3 regions of the Methylobacterium endophyticum genome follow, and region 1 is predicted to be linked to each of the others. Evidence: predicted binding sites of a transcription regulator. Region 1 holds the regulator's gene; each other region holds the start of a gene.
The links. Region 1 encodes PhoB, which activates phosphate uptake and scavenging genes when phosphate is short. Its sites were predicted from a motif close to TGTCATNNANCTGTCAT; they were not measured.

Region 1 (5,056 bases):
GGTGTCGAATCCGGCCTGGCTCGTCGTGTTGGGCACGTCCTCGCCGATATAGGTGAGGTTGAAGCCGATGCCGCTGGCGCGGGTGAAGGCGTAGGTGGTGGCGAGCGTCGCGCGGCTGCGGGCGCGGCTCGCGGTGGTGAAGGACCGGCCGACAAGCGACAGGGTGTTGTTGGGGGCGACCGAGAATTCCGGCTCCAGCCGCCCGTTGATGACGACATAGATGTCGGCCTTGCCGCCGGCCGTGCGCAGCCGCCCGTCCTTGAGCAGAAGGGATTGCGGCAGGGTGAACACCGGCGTCACCACCGAGCCGTCCACATGCAGCTCCTGGAACTCGCGGCCCTCGGCCTGCACGTCGATGAGCTGGGGCGGGAACACCGCCGGGATGCTGGCCGAGGCGGTGAGCACGTCGCGGAACAGCGCCACGGCGTTGGGCGCGCCGCTGGCGGCGATGGCGCCCATGTTCCAGATCACCGCCCGCTGCGAGTCGAGATTGGTGGTCACGACGAGCAGGCGGCGGCCCTTGGCGTGCTCGGCGGCGACGGCGGCGAGGAAGTCCGGCGTGACGTAGCGGCCGACGAGATCGCGCAGGCGCTCGTCCCCGAACAGGCCGGAGCCGAACAGCACGTTCACGACGCTCGGGCTCTGCACCAGGGTCTCGGCGACGCCGCTGGTGTAGATCTCGGTGAGCACGCCGTCGTAATGGGGCCCGAGGAAGGCGAAGGGCGCGATCAGCGCGCCCGTGCTCACCCCGGAGACGAGGGTGAACTCGGGCCGGGCGCCGGAGGCCGACCAGCCGTTGAGGACGCCGGCCCCGTAGGCGCCGTCGCCGCCGCCGCCGGAGAGGGCGAGATAGGTGAAGCGCTGCTTGCGCGCCCCCGGCCGCCCGGCGATCTCGGTGATGGTCTCGGCGGAGGCGTCCGCGAAGACGCGCGCGCCGGGGATGTTGGCGACGCTCGCCAGCGCGGCCTCGCCGGCGGTGTAGGGAATGCGCGGTATCGACGAGCAGGCGGCCAGCGGCGCCCCCACGGACAGCGCGAGCAGCGCCCTCATCCACCGCGGTCGGGACGACGTCGTCATGGCGAGAGGTTCCGCTGCGCGTGTTCGGTGAACGGATGACGGCGGTCGAACGAGCTTGGCCATAGTAGCGTTCCCTCCCCCGTCCCGCAATCGCGCCGCCGGGCACGGGTGATGCATGGGCGCCACAGCCACCGCCTTCGCGTGCCTCCGCGAGGCCGCTCGCGGGCCGCTTTCCCGATCACGGTGGAAAAGCGCGCGCCCCCGAGCGGGGCACCGATTCGTCGACTCTTGCGTCTGCCGCGAGCCCTCCTGTAGGGTCTCGCCTGCCGATCGGGGCAGATCTCCCCGGCGGCGGCCGCGACCGGCGGCGCGTAACGGACGGTTTCAAGACGTACGGAGTGTGTGCCGCTGGCTCCTCGAAGGGCCGGATGACGCGCGCTCGGCCGGATGGCCAGTCGAAGGGGGACGAGCATGGAAGCGGGCTTGAGCTGGACCGACGAGCGCGTCGAGCTGCTGCGCCGCCTGTGGGAAGAGGGCCAGAGCGCGAGCAAGATCGCCGCGCAGCTCGGCGGCGTCACCCGCAACGCGGTCATCGGCAAGGTCCACCGCCTCGGCATGGGCGGCCGCATCAAGGCCGGCTCGGACGCTCCGGGCGCCCGCAAGAAAGGCGCCCTCGAGACGCTGCCGGAGGCCGATGCCGTGGTGATCGAGGCCGCCGTGGAGGCCGCCGAGCCGGCGCCCCCGCCGGTGCAGCGCCCGGCGCCGGAGTTCCCGATGCCGGCGGCCGCTCCCGAGCCCGTGGCGCTCGCCGTCTCCGAACGGGTCACGATCATGGAGCTGCGCGAGTCCATGTGCCGCTGGCCCATGGGCGACCCGACGACGCCGGAGTTCCGCTTCTGCGGCGCCCGCGCCATCACCGGCCTGCCCTATTGCACCCACCACGCCCAGATCGCCTACCAGCCCGCCGCCGAGCGCAAGCGCGACCGCCGGGTGGCCGGCTTCCGCTGAGCGGAGCGCAGTCTTGAAGCCAAAGGGCCCGCGCGAGCGGGCCTTTTTTCTTGGACGGCACGAGGAGCACGGCGAGTGACGAATTCCATCGTCACGGAGCGCATCAAGCTGGGCGCGGCCGCGCTCAACACTTTGGCGACGGCATCCGTCACAGTCGGCGTCCTCGCGCCGGCCGCAGCGGCCTTCTATGGCCTCAGCGCCCCGACGGCACCTGCCTGGGAACTGGCCCTCGGTGCCGCTGTTTGGGTTTCGTTCGCCGGCGGGCTACATTATGGAGCCCAACGGCTTCTCGGGAGATTGCCGCCATGATCTCCGCCCAGACCTATATGTTGTTCGTCGCACCATTCGTGATGGGACTGGGCGGCCTCGTGATCTACGCCATCACCGCGCATCTCACCCGCCCGCGTCACCACACCCCGGCCGAATAGGGGCCGACCGCCCCGCGAGCGCGGACCGACGCCGCTACTCACCCAGCTCGAAGGTCTCGTCGAAGGCGTAGCCGGAGCCGCGCACGGTGCGGATCGGGTCGGGCTGGCGCGGGCGGTTGATGGCCTTGCGCAGGCGGCCGACATGCACGTCGACGGTGCGCTCGTCGATATAGACGTCGTGACCCCAGACCCCGTCGAGGAGCTGCTCGCGGGAGAAGACCCGGCCGGGGCTCTGCATCAGGAATTCGAGCAGCTTGAACTCGGTGGGGCCGAGATGCAGCTCGCGCCCGTCGCGGCGGATGCGGTGGCTCAGCCGGTCGAGCTCGATGTCGCCGGCGACGAGCAGGTTGGCCACATGCGCGGGCTTGGCCCGGCGCAGCAGCGAGCGCACGCGGGCGAGCAGCTCCGGCACCGAGAACGGCTTGACGATGTAGTCGTCGGCCCCCGTGCCGAGGCCGCGCACCCGGTCCGCCTCCTCGCCGCGCGCGGTGAGCATGATGACCGGCAGCCGCTCGGTCTCGCGGCGGGCGCGGATGCGCCGGCACAGCTCGATGCCGGAGAGGCCGGGCAGCATCCAGTCGAGGAGGACGAGGTCCGGCACCTGCTCCTGGAGCTTCAGCTCGGCCTCGTCGCCGCGCACGGCGCAATCGACGGAGAAGCCTTCCGCTTCGAGGTTGTAGCGCAGCAGAAGCGTGAGGGCTTCCTCGTCCTCGACGATCAGGATGTGCGTGCTCATCGGGCCTCAATACCAAGTCTCACGGGTCGTGACCCGTGAGGTTCGGCGGGCGGCCGCCGCCCCGCGGCCGCGCGGTCGATCGACGACGGGCGTCCTCGTCGCCGATCGGTATCGGACTTGCGTGCTGATTAAGGAGCCGCCGGCTGCGGCGCCACGGTGGCGTAGTTGGAGGCGTCGTTCTTCGGGCGCTCGCCGGCCAGGTTCTCGCCGGTGACGAGGTAGTGGATGGTCTCGGCGATGTTGGTGGTGTGGTCGCCGATGCGCTCGACGTTCTTGGCGCAGAACAGGAGATGCGTGCAGAACGAGATATTGCGCGGGTCTTCCATCATGTAGGTCAGGAGCTCGCGGAAGAGCGAGTTGTAGAGCGCGTCGATCGCCCCGTCGCGCTCCCAGACGTCGTAGGCGGCCTGGGTGTTCCGGCTCGCATAGGCGTCGAGAACGTCCTTGAGCTGCTCCTGCACGAGGTCGCTCATGTGCTGGACGCCGAGCACGATCTTCTGCGGCTGCGGCTCGTCGATGATCGCGACCACGCGCTTGGCGACGTTCTTGGCGAGGTCGCCGATGCGCTCGAGATCGCCGGAGACGCGGATCGCCGAGATGGTCTCGCGCAGGTCGATGGCCAGCGGCTGGCGGCGGGCGATGAGCAGCACCGCGCGCTCCTCGATCTCGCGCTGGAGCGCGTCGAGCCGCTTGTCGGCGGCGATGACGGCCTGGGCGAGGACGGCGTCGCGGCGCACGAGGGCGTCGCCCGCATCGGTCATCATCTTCTCGGCGATGCCGCCCATCTCGGAGATCGAGCGGCGCAGGCTTTCGAGGTCGTTGTCGTAGGAGGTGACGATGTGGTCGGGCATGGTCCGGTCCTCGCTCCGCTCTTCCGGGATCAGCCGAAGCGGCCGGTGATGTAGTCCTGGGTCTGGGACTTGGTCGGGTTCATGAAGATCCGCGTCGTCGGCCCGAACTCGACCAGCTCGCCGAGATACATGAACGCCGTGAACTGCGAGATGCGCGCGGCCTGCTGCATGTTGTGCGTCACGATCGCGATGGTGAACTCGCTGCGCAGCTGCTCGATCAGCTCCTCGATGCGGCCGGTGGAGATCGGGTCGAGGGCCGAGGTCGGCTCGTCGAACAGGATCACTTCGGGACGCTGCGCCACGGTGCGGGCGATGCAGAGGCGCTGCTGCTGGCCGCCGGAGAGGCCCATGCCGGACTGCTTGAGCTTGTCCTTCACCTCGTCCCAGAGCGCCGACTTGCGAAGGCTCTCCTCGACGCGGACGTCGAGCTCGGCCTTGGGCAGGCGCTCGTAGAGCCGCAGGCCGAAGGCGACGTTGTCGTAGATCGACATCGGGAAGGGCGTCGGCTTCTGGAACACCATCCCGACCTTGGAGCGCAGCTCGTTGAGATCGACCCTGGAGTCGAGCACGTTGCGGCCGTCGAGCATGATCTGCCCCTCGGCCCGCTGCTCGGGATAGAGGCTGTAGATGCGGTTGAAGGTGCGCAGCAGCGTCGACTTCCCGCAGCCGGACGGCCCGATCAGCGCCGTGACCTGGCGGTCGTGGAAGTTGAGGTTGACGTTCTTCAGGCCGTGGAAGTTGCCGTAGTAGAAGTTCAGGTCCTTGACGGCGATGCGCACGGGGGCGCCCTCGTCGGCCTGATGGCGCCCGGTGAGCTGGGCGGAGGTGATTCCGGAAGCGGCGTTCATCGCGTGGCGTCCTTCGAGAGGGGAATGGGGGGAGAGCGGCGGCGCGTCAGCGCGCGCGCTCGCTCTTGACGAGGACGCGGGCGACCACCGACAGCGCCAGGATCGTGACCGTGATGAGCAGCGCGCCGGCCCAGGCGAGCTGCTGCCAGTTCGGGTAGGGCGAGAGGG
Region 2 (5,056 bases), on a different contig from region 1:
GTCTGCGTCATGAATGCCCTCTCCTAGCCTCCGGCGGGTGCGGTCGAACCTTCGAGACCGCGGCCCCTCCCCGCGAGGGAAGAGGCCGATGGGAGGACGGCACCCGGCGCAATCGGCGCGCTCTTGTGCGGCGCCGCCTCGATGGCCCCTCCCGCTCGGGAGGGGGCCGGCGACGGGCCGCTCAGGCCTTCGAGAGCGGGTTCTCGCGCAGGTAGCTCGACGCGGCGGCGACGCCGGAGCCGGGCGTGACCTTCACGCCGTTGTCGAGCATGGCCATCTCCGCGCCGGCGATGGCGCCGAGCAGCGACAGCTCGTTCAGATCGCCCAGGTGGCCGATGCGGAACACCTTGCCGGCGACCTGAGACAGGCCGGCGCCGAGAGCGAGGTTGTAGCGCTCATAGGCGTGCTTGATGATCTTGGCGGCGTCGATCCCTTCCGGCACCACGATGGCGGTGACGGTGTCGGAGTTCCACTTGGCCTCCTTGGCGCAGGGCTTGAGGCCCCACGCGGCCACAGCCTGACGGGTCGCCTCGGCGAGAACGTGATGGCGGTGGTAGACGTTCTCCAGGCCCTCCTCGGCCACGCAGGCGAGCGCCTCGCGCAGGCCGTAGAGCAGCGGCAGGGACGGGGTGTAGGGGAAGTAGCCCCCCGGATTCTGCTTCAGGTGGTCGGCCCAGGCGAAATAGACATGGGCGAGGCGGTCGTTGTTGCCGCCGGTGCCGCCCTCGGCGACCTTGAGCGCCTTGGGGCTGATGCAGATGAGGCCGAGGCCGGCCGGGAGCATGAAGCCCTTCTGCGAGCCGGCGATGGCGCAGTCGACCTTCCACTCGGTGGCCTTGAAGGGCAGCGAGCCGATGGAGGAGATGCCGTCGACGAAGAGCAGGGCCGGGTGGCCGGCGGCGTCGATCGCCTTGCGGACGGCGCCGATGTCGCTCGTCACGCCCGTGGCGGTCTCGTTATGGACCGCCATGACGGCCTTGATCTCGTGGTTCTTGTCGGCGCGCAGCGCCTCCTCGATCCGGGCCGGGTTGATGCCGGTGCCCCATTCCTCGTCCTGCACGATCACGTCGAGGCCGAGGCGCTGGGCCATGTCGACCCAGAGATGGCTGAACTGGCCGAAGCGCGAGGTCAGCACCTTGTCGCCGCGCGACAGGGTGTTCGAGAGGGCCGACTCCCAGATGCCGGTGCCCGAGGACGGGAACAGCAGGACGGTGCCGTCGGTCGAGCCGAAGATCTTCTTGGTGTCCTCGAGGAGGGGCTTCACCAGCTTGGGGAAATCGACCGAGCGGTGATCCTCGGACGGGACCATCATGGCGCGCAGCACGCGATCCGGGATGTTGGTCGGGCCGGGCACGAACAGGTGGTTGCGTCCGGGCCTTCTCGTTGCCGTCATGGTGTTTCCTCCGAGATCCTGTCGATGGCCGGCCATGGGCGCGGCCGGCGTGTGTGATGGTCCAAGCGTGGTCCGGCGCCGTCCACGGCCGGCCGGGGCGACATCGGGTCGGGGCGACGGGCCGGTCCCGGCTCGCGCCGCGATCCCGCCCCCGGTTTCAGGCATGGCGGCGATCCGGAGCGGCGGGAGCGAGATCGAGCCGCCCGCGATCGCGACGCGTCCCGTTCGGGATGTCGCCGGTCGCCTCCGAATTGCCGCGCCCTCAATGCGGCCGCCGGGCCGTGCATGCAAGCATGGTCCGGGCGTTGATGACACCTTCCTTCCCGGCGCCGCCGACCCTGAGGGCCGGGCGCCGTCGATGCCCGACTTATGGACGCCCCGGACGGGGAAGGAAAACTGAAAAATCTTTGGTGCGGCTCAAAAAATTCTCCTGCGCCGCATCCTCCGTGCTGCACCCGCTCAACGCTTTCGGCGGCGCAGCAGCGCCGGGCCGGCGTCATCAAACTGATACGGGATTACGGTTTGGGTCAGCCGCGAAGAAGCCGGGACCGCCGATTGGGGAGATGCCCGTGGCCGACGAGACGGAGAAGGCGATCCGCGTCCGCACCCTGTTCCTGTCCGACATGCATCTGGGCACGAAGGGCTGCCAGGCCGGAATGCTCCTCGGGTTCCTGAGGGATTACGACGCGGACGAGATCTATCTCGTCGGCGACATCGTCGACGGTTGGCAGCTCAAGTCGGGCTGGTACTGGCCGCAGGCGCATAACGACGTGGTGCAGAAGCTGCTGCGCAAGGTCCGAAAAGGCACCAACGTCACCTACGTGCCCGGCAACCACGACGAATTCCTGCGCGACTATATCGGCATGACCTTCGGCGGGGTCGAGGTCGCGGAGAGCCGCATCCATACCGGCGCGGACGGGCGCCGCTACCTCGTGATCCACGGCGACCAGTTCGACATGGTTGTGCGCCATGCTCGCTGGCTCGCCTATCTCGGCGACGGCGCCTACAGCCTCGCGCTGTTCGTGAACACCTTCCTCAACAAGGTCCGCCGCCGGCTCGGCCTGTCCTACTGGTCGCTCTCGGCCTGGGCGAAGCTCAAGGTCAAGAACGCGGTCAACTTCATCGGCAAGTTCGAGGAGTTCCTCGCCGCCGAGGCGCGCCGCCACGGGGCGGACGGGGTGATCTGCGGCCATATCCACCATGCCGCCAACCGCGACATCGACGGCCTGCGCTACCTCAACACCGGGGACTGGGTGGAATCCTGCACGGCCATCGCCGAGCATTACGACGGCACCATGGAGGTGCTCTACTACCCCCGCATCCTGCGCGAGCGGGCCGAGGCGGAAGCGGCCGCCGCCGCCCGGCCCCCCGAGGCGCTGCCGGGACGGCGGGCCGTCGCGTGAGGCTGCTCATCGCCACGGATGCCTGGCATCCGCAGGTCAACGGCGTGGTGCGCTCCCTGGAGCACATGGAGATCGCCGGCCGCGCCCTCGGCTACGATCCGGTCTTCCTGACGCATCAGGATTTCCGCTCGCTGCCGATGCCGGGCTATCCCGAGATCCGGCTCGCCTACGCCACCAAGCGCAAGGTGGCGGAGCGCTGGAGCGACCTCGCCCCCACCCATGTCCACATCGCCACCGAAGGCACCGTCGGCTACGCCACGCGCCGTTACTGCCTCGCGGAGGGCCGCCCCTTCACCACGAGCTACCACACGCGCTTTCCCGAATATCTCGCCGCGCGCGCCCCCGTGCCCGAATCCTGGAGCTACGCCTGGCTGCGGCGGTTCCACGGGGCGGCCTGCGCCACCATGGTGAGCACGCCCTCGCTGGAGCGCGACCTCGCCGCGCGGGGCTTCACCAACCTGCTGCGCTGGACGCGGGGCGTCGACACCGAGCTCTTCCGGCCGCAGGCCTCCGACGCGCTCGACCACCTGCCGCGCCCGCACTTCCTGTTCGTCGGCCGGCTCGCGGTGGAGAAGAACATTGCCGCCTTCCTGTCCCTCGATCTGCCCGGCACCAAGGTGATCGTCGGCGACGGGCCGGACCGCGCCCGCCTCGAGGCGCTCGCCCCCGACGCGGCCTTCCTGGGCACGCAGACCGGTCCGGCGCTGGCCCGGATCTACGCCGCCGCCGACGTCTTCGTGTTCCCGAGCCTCACCGACACCTTCGGCATCGTGCTGCTGGAGGCGCTCGCCTGCGGGCTGCCGGTGGCGGCCTATCCCGTCACCGGGCCGCTCGACGTGATCGGCGGGACGCAAGCCGGCGTGCTCGACCGCGACCTGCGGACGGCGGCGCTCGCGGCGTTGCGCATCCCGCGCGAGACCTGCCGCGAGGAGGCCCTGCGCTATACCTGGGCCGAGAGCGCGCGGCAGTTCTACGCCAATATCGAATCCGCCCATGCCCGCGCGCCCTCTCCGCGACGTTCCTGGGGGCGGCGTCCGGCGCGGGCGGTCGAGCTCGGCTGAGCTTCGCCGCCGGCCCGGTGACGCGGCCCGCGCGGGATGCCATGGGGACGGCATGGCCCGCCCCGTCGTCCCCGTCTTCGATCCCGCCCGCGCCGCCGAGTACCCTGTCGCCATCGGCTGCGACGAGGTCGGTCGCGGGGCGCTCTGCGGCCCGGTCGTGGTCGCGGCGGTGTTCTTCGATCCCGCCGCGATTCCCCCGGCGCTGCTCGCCGCCCTCGACGACAGCAAGAAGCTGCCGGAATCCGTCCGCGACGCGTTGAGCCCGCTGATCCGGGCCCATGCCCGCGTGGCGCTCGCGGCCGGATCGCGGGAACTCGTCGACCGCATCAACGTGCGCGCGGCGACCCTCGACGCCATGCGCCGGGCGGTGCTGCGCCTGCGACTCGACGGGCCGGTGCTGGTCGACGGACGCGACGCCATCCCCGGCCTGAGCCAGCCCTGCCGGGCGGTGATCGGCGGCGACCGCCTCGTGCCGCAGATCGCGGCGGCCTCCATCGTCGCCAAGACCTTCCGGGACCGGCTGATGCGGGTGCTCGCCCGGCGCTACCCGGACTACGCCTGGGAGCGCAATGTCGGCTACGGCACCGCCGCCCACCGGGCCGGGCTGTTCGCGCGCGGGCGCAGCCCCCACCACCGCCTGACCTTCACGCGCGGGTTCGGAGCCCGGTAGATCAGAACAGCGAGAGCTGGGCGCGCGGAACCGTGAAGGCGGAGGCGTCGAGCCCGAGCCGTTCGGACGGATAGCCGAGCCGCTCCCGCGCCAGCCGCATCCGCCGCGCGATCAGCTCCGCATAGGCCCCCTCGCCCACCATCCGCCGGCCGAAGGCGGCATCGTAGACCTTGCCGCCCCGCGCCTGCCGGATCAGCGAGAAGACATGCTCCCGGCGTCCGGGGAAATGCTCGGCGAACCAGTCCGAGACGAGATCGTCGAGCTCGTGCGGCAGGCGCAGCAGGACATGGCTCGCCTCCCGCGCGCCGCAGGCCCGCGCCTCGGCGAGGATCGCCTCGATCTCGTGATCGTTCAGGGACGGGATGATGGGGGCCGCGATCACCATCACCGGGATGCCCGCCTCGCTCAAGGCGCGGATCGCCTCCAGGCGCCGGCGCGGATGCGGCGCGCGGGGCTCCATGCGGCGGGCGAGATCGGGGTCGAGGGTGGTGACGGACACCGCGACCTTGACGAGGTTCAGGGCCGCCAT
Region 3 (5,056 bases), on a different contig from region 1:
GCGATCGGTCCGAAGGCGGCGCGGCGCCTGGGCCTTCAGTAGTTGACGGTCGCGCGCAGCCCGAACACGGCGGCGTTGCGGATGCGGCGCCCGGCATCGTCGGCGATGCCGCCGCCGGGGCGGAAGACGTACTGGAAATCCGGCTGCACGGTCAGGCCGGGGACCACCTCGGCCTGATAGGTCGCCTCGATCACGGTCTCGCTGCTGCGGATCGGCCCGGTCCCCTGCCCCAGCATCAGGGTGTCGCGATCGTAGGCGCGCGCGGCCGGGCCGATGCGCGAATGGATCACGCCCACCGCCGCCGTGTCGTTCGGCCGCCCCGGCAGCAGCCCCTTGTAGGCGATGCCGGCATCCACGTAGAGGTCGATCAGGTTGCGGTCGCCCGGCACGCTGGAGAAGCGCAGGAAGGCGCTGGCACCTTCGCTCGGGCTGTCCGGCTCGCGATAGATGGTCTGGTCGAGGATCGCGTAGAGGCCGTGGTCGCCGCGAAACCGCCGGGCGATGCCGCTCGCCGCCGGATCGGCCAGCAGGCGGCCCTGGACGCTGTCGAAGCGGGGGCTGTCGAAGCGGCCGAAATGCCCCCAGGCGCCCAGCGTCGCGGTTCCCGGCAGGCCGGTCGCGCCGGACTGGTGATTGTAGGCGTAGGCGACCTCCGCGATCACCAGGGCCGGATCGTCGACCCGGAAGCTGGTGCCGTGGCGGTTGCGCCGCTGCGGATCGGTGTCGTCACCCTGCGCCGGCACTCCCGCCGGGTCGCCGTTGAAGATCCCGGCCTGGAAGGAGAGGCTGTCGGTGGGCACGTATTTCACGCGCACGGCCGGCGTCGCCAGCGGATAGATCGGGCCGCCGCTCGGCAGCACCACGGCGCCGATATTGGGCCAGCCGAAGCCTGCGTTGAGGAACACCACGGCCGACTGCGCGATGGCGAACTCGGTATCGGCGGAGACCTGCCCGACCTTCACGGAGAGACGGTCGTCGAGGAAGCGCTGCTCGATCCAGAGCTCGAACAGCCGGGTGGCCGGCAGGGCCTCGATGCCGCTGATCGTGGTCAGGTTGTCCACGTAGCGCCGGGACATGCCGTGCCCGTGGATCTGGAAGAAATCCGTATGGAAGCGGGCGCCGGTCCAGCCGGCGAACTGTTCGAGATCGATGTCGAGCGAGGTGTCGAGGCGGCCGCCATAGGTCGCGCCCCGGCGCAGGCCCCCATGCACGTTGCCGAGCCCCTCGCCGATATAGGTCACGACATAGGTGATGCCGCGCTGCGCGAGATAGGCGCGCAGCCCGAACGGGTCGCCGTAGGGGCCGAGCGAGGACTGGATCGAGCCGCCGATGGTGACGGAGACCTGATCCGAGGTCTGCGACTGGGCGACGGCGGTCTGGGGATCGCCGCCGGCGCCGGTCGAGGGCGGCAGCGAGGCGAAGAAGCTCGGCGCCGCCCCGACCGGGAGGGTCAGGGATTGCCCGAGCGCCGGCAGGGCGCTCGCTTGCAGGAGAAGGGCCGCGCCGAGGACGGCGCGCCGCAGGCTGTTCGGATGCGGCACGCCGATCCCTCTCCCTCGCGGCGCTTCAGAAGAGCGCCGGCACGTACATCTCCGGCGGAACCGGATGACGGGCGTAGTCGTCGTGCCGCATCCGCTCCGGCAGGTGCACGGCCGGATGCTCGACGTCGCCATAGGGGATCTGCTTCAGCAGGTGGCTGATGCAGTTGAGGCGGGCGCGCTTCTTGTCGACGGCCTCCACCACCCACCAGGGCGCCTCGGGGATGTGGGTGCGGGCGAGCATGTCCTCCTTGGCGCGGGTGTAGTCCTCCCAGCGGCGGCGCGATTCCACGTCCATGGGGCTGAGCTTCCACTGCTTCAGCGGATCGTGGATGCGCATGTTGAAGCGGAATTCCTGCTCCTCGTCGGTGATCGAGAACCAGTATTTCAGCAGCACGATGCCGGAGCGGACCAGCATCCGCTCGAACTCGGGCACGGAGCGGAAGAACTCCTCCACGTCGGCCTCGGTGCAGAAGCCCATCACCCGCTCGACGCCGGGGCGGTTGTACCAAGAGCGGTCGAACAGCACGATCTCGCCGGCGGCCGGCAGATGCGCCGCGTAGCGCTGGAAATACCACTGTGTGCGCTCGCGCTCGTTCGGCGCCGGCAGCGCCGCTACCCGGCAGACGCGGGGGTTGAGACGCTGCGTGATGCGCTTGATGACGCCGCCCTTGCCGGCGGAATCGCGCCCCTCGAAGATCACGACCACGCGCAGCTTCTGCGCCTGCACCCAGCTCTGGAGACGCACCAGCTCGTGCTGGAGGCGCAGCAGCTCGCGGAAATAGGTCTTGCGATCGAGCCCGGCCTCACGTCCGGCCGCCGCATGTTCGAGGGCGAGGCGCTCGAGACGCTCCTCCTCCATCTCCATCTCCAGCTCCTCGTCGAAGCTGTCCATGAGATCGCGCCGGATCGCCTCCACCGCCGCCCCGTGCCCGTCCGCGCCTTGCCCGTCCATGTCCCGATCCGTGTTTTCCATTCGATCACGGCCCTTGGATCACAGCCATGTGACGGAGCTGAGAAGGCCGGTGCGGCGGCGGCGCCTGAGCGGTGCATAGCGAGGTTCGGGCCACAGGTCCGTCGCGGGAATGCCGCGCATGGCCGCCGGGGTCGGCCGCCGGCGGCCGATTCTTTTCCGACGATCCCGGCGCGGGGCTGATACACTCGCCCGCGCCTCGGCCGGAAGCCGCCAACGGCTCCGCACGCCAGCGAGGCGTCGCGTGGGCTGTCGGGTGCCATGATCCGTGCCGAGTTGCCGCCGCCGTCAACCCGCATCGTCGGCCGGCGCCGCCCATGACCGCCGCCGATCCCGCCTACCGCGTCCCCTTCCTCGACGGGCTCGACGACGCCGCCGCCACGGCGCTGCGGGGGCGGATGGAGCCCTGCGCCGTTCCCGGCGGCACCGTCCTGTTCCGGCAGGGGGATCGGGCGGACGGGCTCTACGTCATCGTCTCGGGCAGCGTCGGCGTGGCGAGCCGCGACCCGGACACGGGCGCCGTCCGCCGCATCGCCCGCCTGCGGCCGCCCGACACGGTCGGCGAGGTGGCGCTGCTCTCCGACGCCCCCCGCTCGGCCACGGCGACGGTCCTGCGCGACGCGCTGCTGCTGCGGCTCGGCAGGGCGTGCTTCGACGACCTCGCCATGCGCCATCCCGCCGCGATGCTGTATTTCGCGCGGCTCCTGGCCGACCGCCTGCGCTCCCTCGGCGGAGGGCGGCCGGTGATGCATGCGCCGATGACCTTCGCGGTGATCGCGGTCACGGGAGGCGTCGACGCGCGGGCCTTCGGGGCCACCCTGGCCGACGCGCTCGGCGGCCGCACCGGCTTCCTGCCGGACTGGCCGGACAACGCCGACGAGACCTGGTTCCATGCCTACGAGACCGGGCACGAGCGGGTCGTCTACGCCGCCGTCGACCCGGACTGCCCCTGGAGCCGGCTCTGCCTGCGCCGGGCGGACCATGTCCTGCTGCTCGCCGCCGCCGGGCAGCCGCCGCTGGAGAGGTCGGGGGAACTCGATCTCGACTCTCCCGATGGCTGGCGCCGCTGCGACCTCGTCGTCGCGCAGGAGGCCTCCGCCCATGGCGCGAGACCGGCCGCTCCCGGCATCGACGCCCTGCCCGTCGCCATGCGCCATCAGGTGCGGATCGGGCGTGCCGCCGACCATGCGCGTCTCGCGCGGCTGGTGAGCGGCCGGGCGCGGGGGCTGGTGCTCAGCGGCGGCGGCGCGCGGGGCTTCGCGCATATCGGCGTGCTGCGGGCGCTGGAGGAGGCGGGCCATCCGGTGGATTTCGTCGGCGGCACCAGTATCGGCGCGGTGGTCGGGGCGAGCGTCGCCATGGGCTGGAGCGCCGACGAGATCAGCGGCCATGTGTTCGACGCCTTCGTGTCGAGCTCACCCATCAACGATTACACCCTGCCCGTCCTCTCCCTGACGCGGGGGACCAAGGTGGACGAGCGCCTGCGCCGCCATTTCGGCGAGGTCCGGGTCGAGGGCCTGTGGCTGCCCTTCCTGTGCGTCTCCGCCAACCTCACCACCGGCGCCGCCATGGTCCATCGCGAGGGCGATCTCGCGACGGCCTTGCGGGCCAGCATCGCCATTCCCGGCCTGCTGCCTCCGGTGATGGCGGAGGAAGGCGTGCTCGTGGATGGCGGCACCATGAACAACCTCCCCGCCGACCTGCTGGCCGGGCAGGAGCGCGGCCCGGTGCTCGCCGTGGATGTCGGTAGCGATCTCGCTTTCGAGCGGATGCCGATGCGCTCCTGGCAGGGGCGTGTGGTGCGCCGCCTGCTCGGCGCATCGGAGGCGACGCCGGGCATCGCGCAGCTTCTGCTGCGGGCCGCCACGGTGTCGAGCGACGCGCAGGCGGCGATGTCGCGAGAGCACGCGACGGCGGTGATGCGCCCGCCGCTCGCCGGCATCGACCTGAGGGACTGGCGCTCCTGGGAGCGCATCGCCGGCATCGGCTACCGCCACGCCGTCGAACGCATCGAGGCCGGCACGCTCCGGGCCTGGAGCGAGGGCTCCTGACCGTTATGCGGTGGCCAGTCGATGGGGCCGACCACGCGCGTCTTCCCTCCCCCCTCTGCGGGGGAGGGTGGCCCTCGCGTCAACGAGGGTCGGGAGAGGGGAACGCCCTCTCCGGCAACGTCGCTCCCCTCTCCCGACCCGCTTCGCGGGCCACCCTCTCCCGCGGAGGGGAGAGGGAAACGCGGGAACGCCGAGCGCATCGACCTGAAATGGTGTCAGAGCCGCATCCGCTCCGGCATCGCGACTACCGGATGCCCGCGATGCCGATCTCCAGTTGCTCCGGGCCGCGCAGGGAGGCGCCGGGACGATAGGGCGGGTCCTGAATCAGGCGCGGCGAGACCATCCGCCGGCAGAGCGCTACCAGGGCGATCTCCGCCTCGATCCGGGCCAGCGGGGCGCCCATGCAGTAATGCAGGCCGCCGCCGAAGCCGAAATGCTCGTTGCCGCTCCGGTCCGGGTCGAAGCGGTCGGGATCGGTGAAGCGCGCCGGGTCG

Region 2: a site for PhoB is predicted at 1,888-1,904, ahead of ACP56T_RS01560 (UDP-2,3-diacylglucosamine diphosphatase). Genes of this name have one in related genera too.
Region 3: a site for PhoB is predicted at 2,532-2,548, ahead of ppk2 (polyphosphate kinase 2). Genes of this name have one in related genera too.

What each region holds. Positions count from the first base shown of each region.
Region 1 covers NZ_JBNHES010000003.1:52,431-57,486, reverse strand. Annotated here, with positions in the region: gene ACP56T_RS04705 (patatin-like phospholipase family protein) at 1-1,077, opposite strand, end outside; gene ACP56T_RS04700 (GcrA family cell cycle regulator) at 1,489-2,025, shown strand; gene ACP56T_RS04695 (hypothetical protein) at 2,101-2,334, shown strand; gene ACP56T_RS04690 (hypothetical protein) at 2,331-2,453, shown strand; gene phoB (phosphate regulon transcriptional regulator PhoB) at 2,488-3,189, opposite strand; gene phoU (phosphate signaling complex protein PhoU) at 3,318-4,040, opposite strand; gene pstB (phosphate ABC transporter ATP-binding protein PstB) at 4,070-4,888, opposite strand; gene pstA (phosphate ABC transporter permease PstA) at 4,935-5,056, opposite strand, start outside.
Region 2 covers NZ_JBNHES010000001.1:338,616-343,671, forward strand. Annotated here, with positions in the region: gene ACP56T_RS01550 (D-2-hydroxyacid dehydrogenase) at 1-11, opposite strand, end outside; gene ACP56T_RS01555 (aminotransferase class V-fold PLP-dependent enzyme) at 182-1,393, opposite strand; gene ACP56T_RS01560 (UDP-2,3-diacylglucosamine diphosphatase) at 1,957-2,796, shown strand; gene ACP56T_RS01565 (glycosyltransferase family 4 protein) at 2,793-3,857, shown strand; gene ACP56T_RS01570 (ribonuclease HII) at 3,910-4,527, shown strand; gene ACP56T_RS01575 (PA0069 family radical SAM protein) at 4,529-5,056, opposite strand, start outside.
Region 3 covers NZ_JBNHES010000002.1:217,753-222,808, forward strand. Annotated here, with positions in the region: gene ACP56T_RS03575 (carbohydrate porin) at 36-1,541, opposite strand; gene ppk2 (polyphosphate kinase 2) at 1,567-2,493, opposite strand; gene ACP56T_RS03585 (patatin-like phospholipase family protein) at 2,829-4,562, shown strand; gene ACP56T_RS03590 (cytochrome P450) at 4,807-5,056, opposite strand, start outside.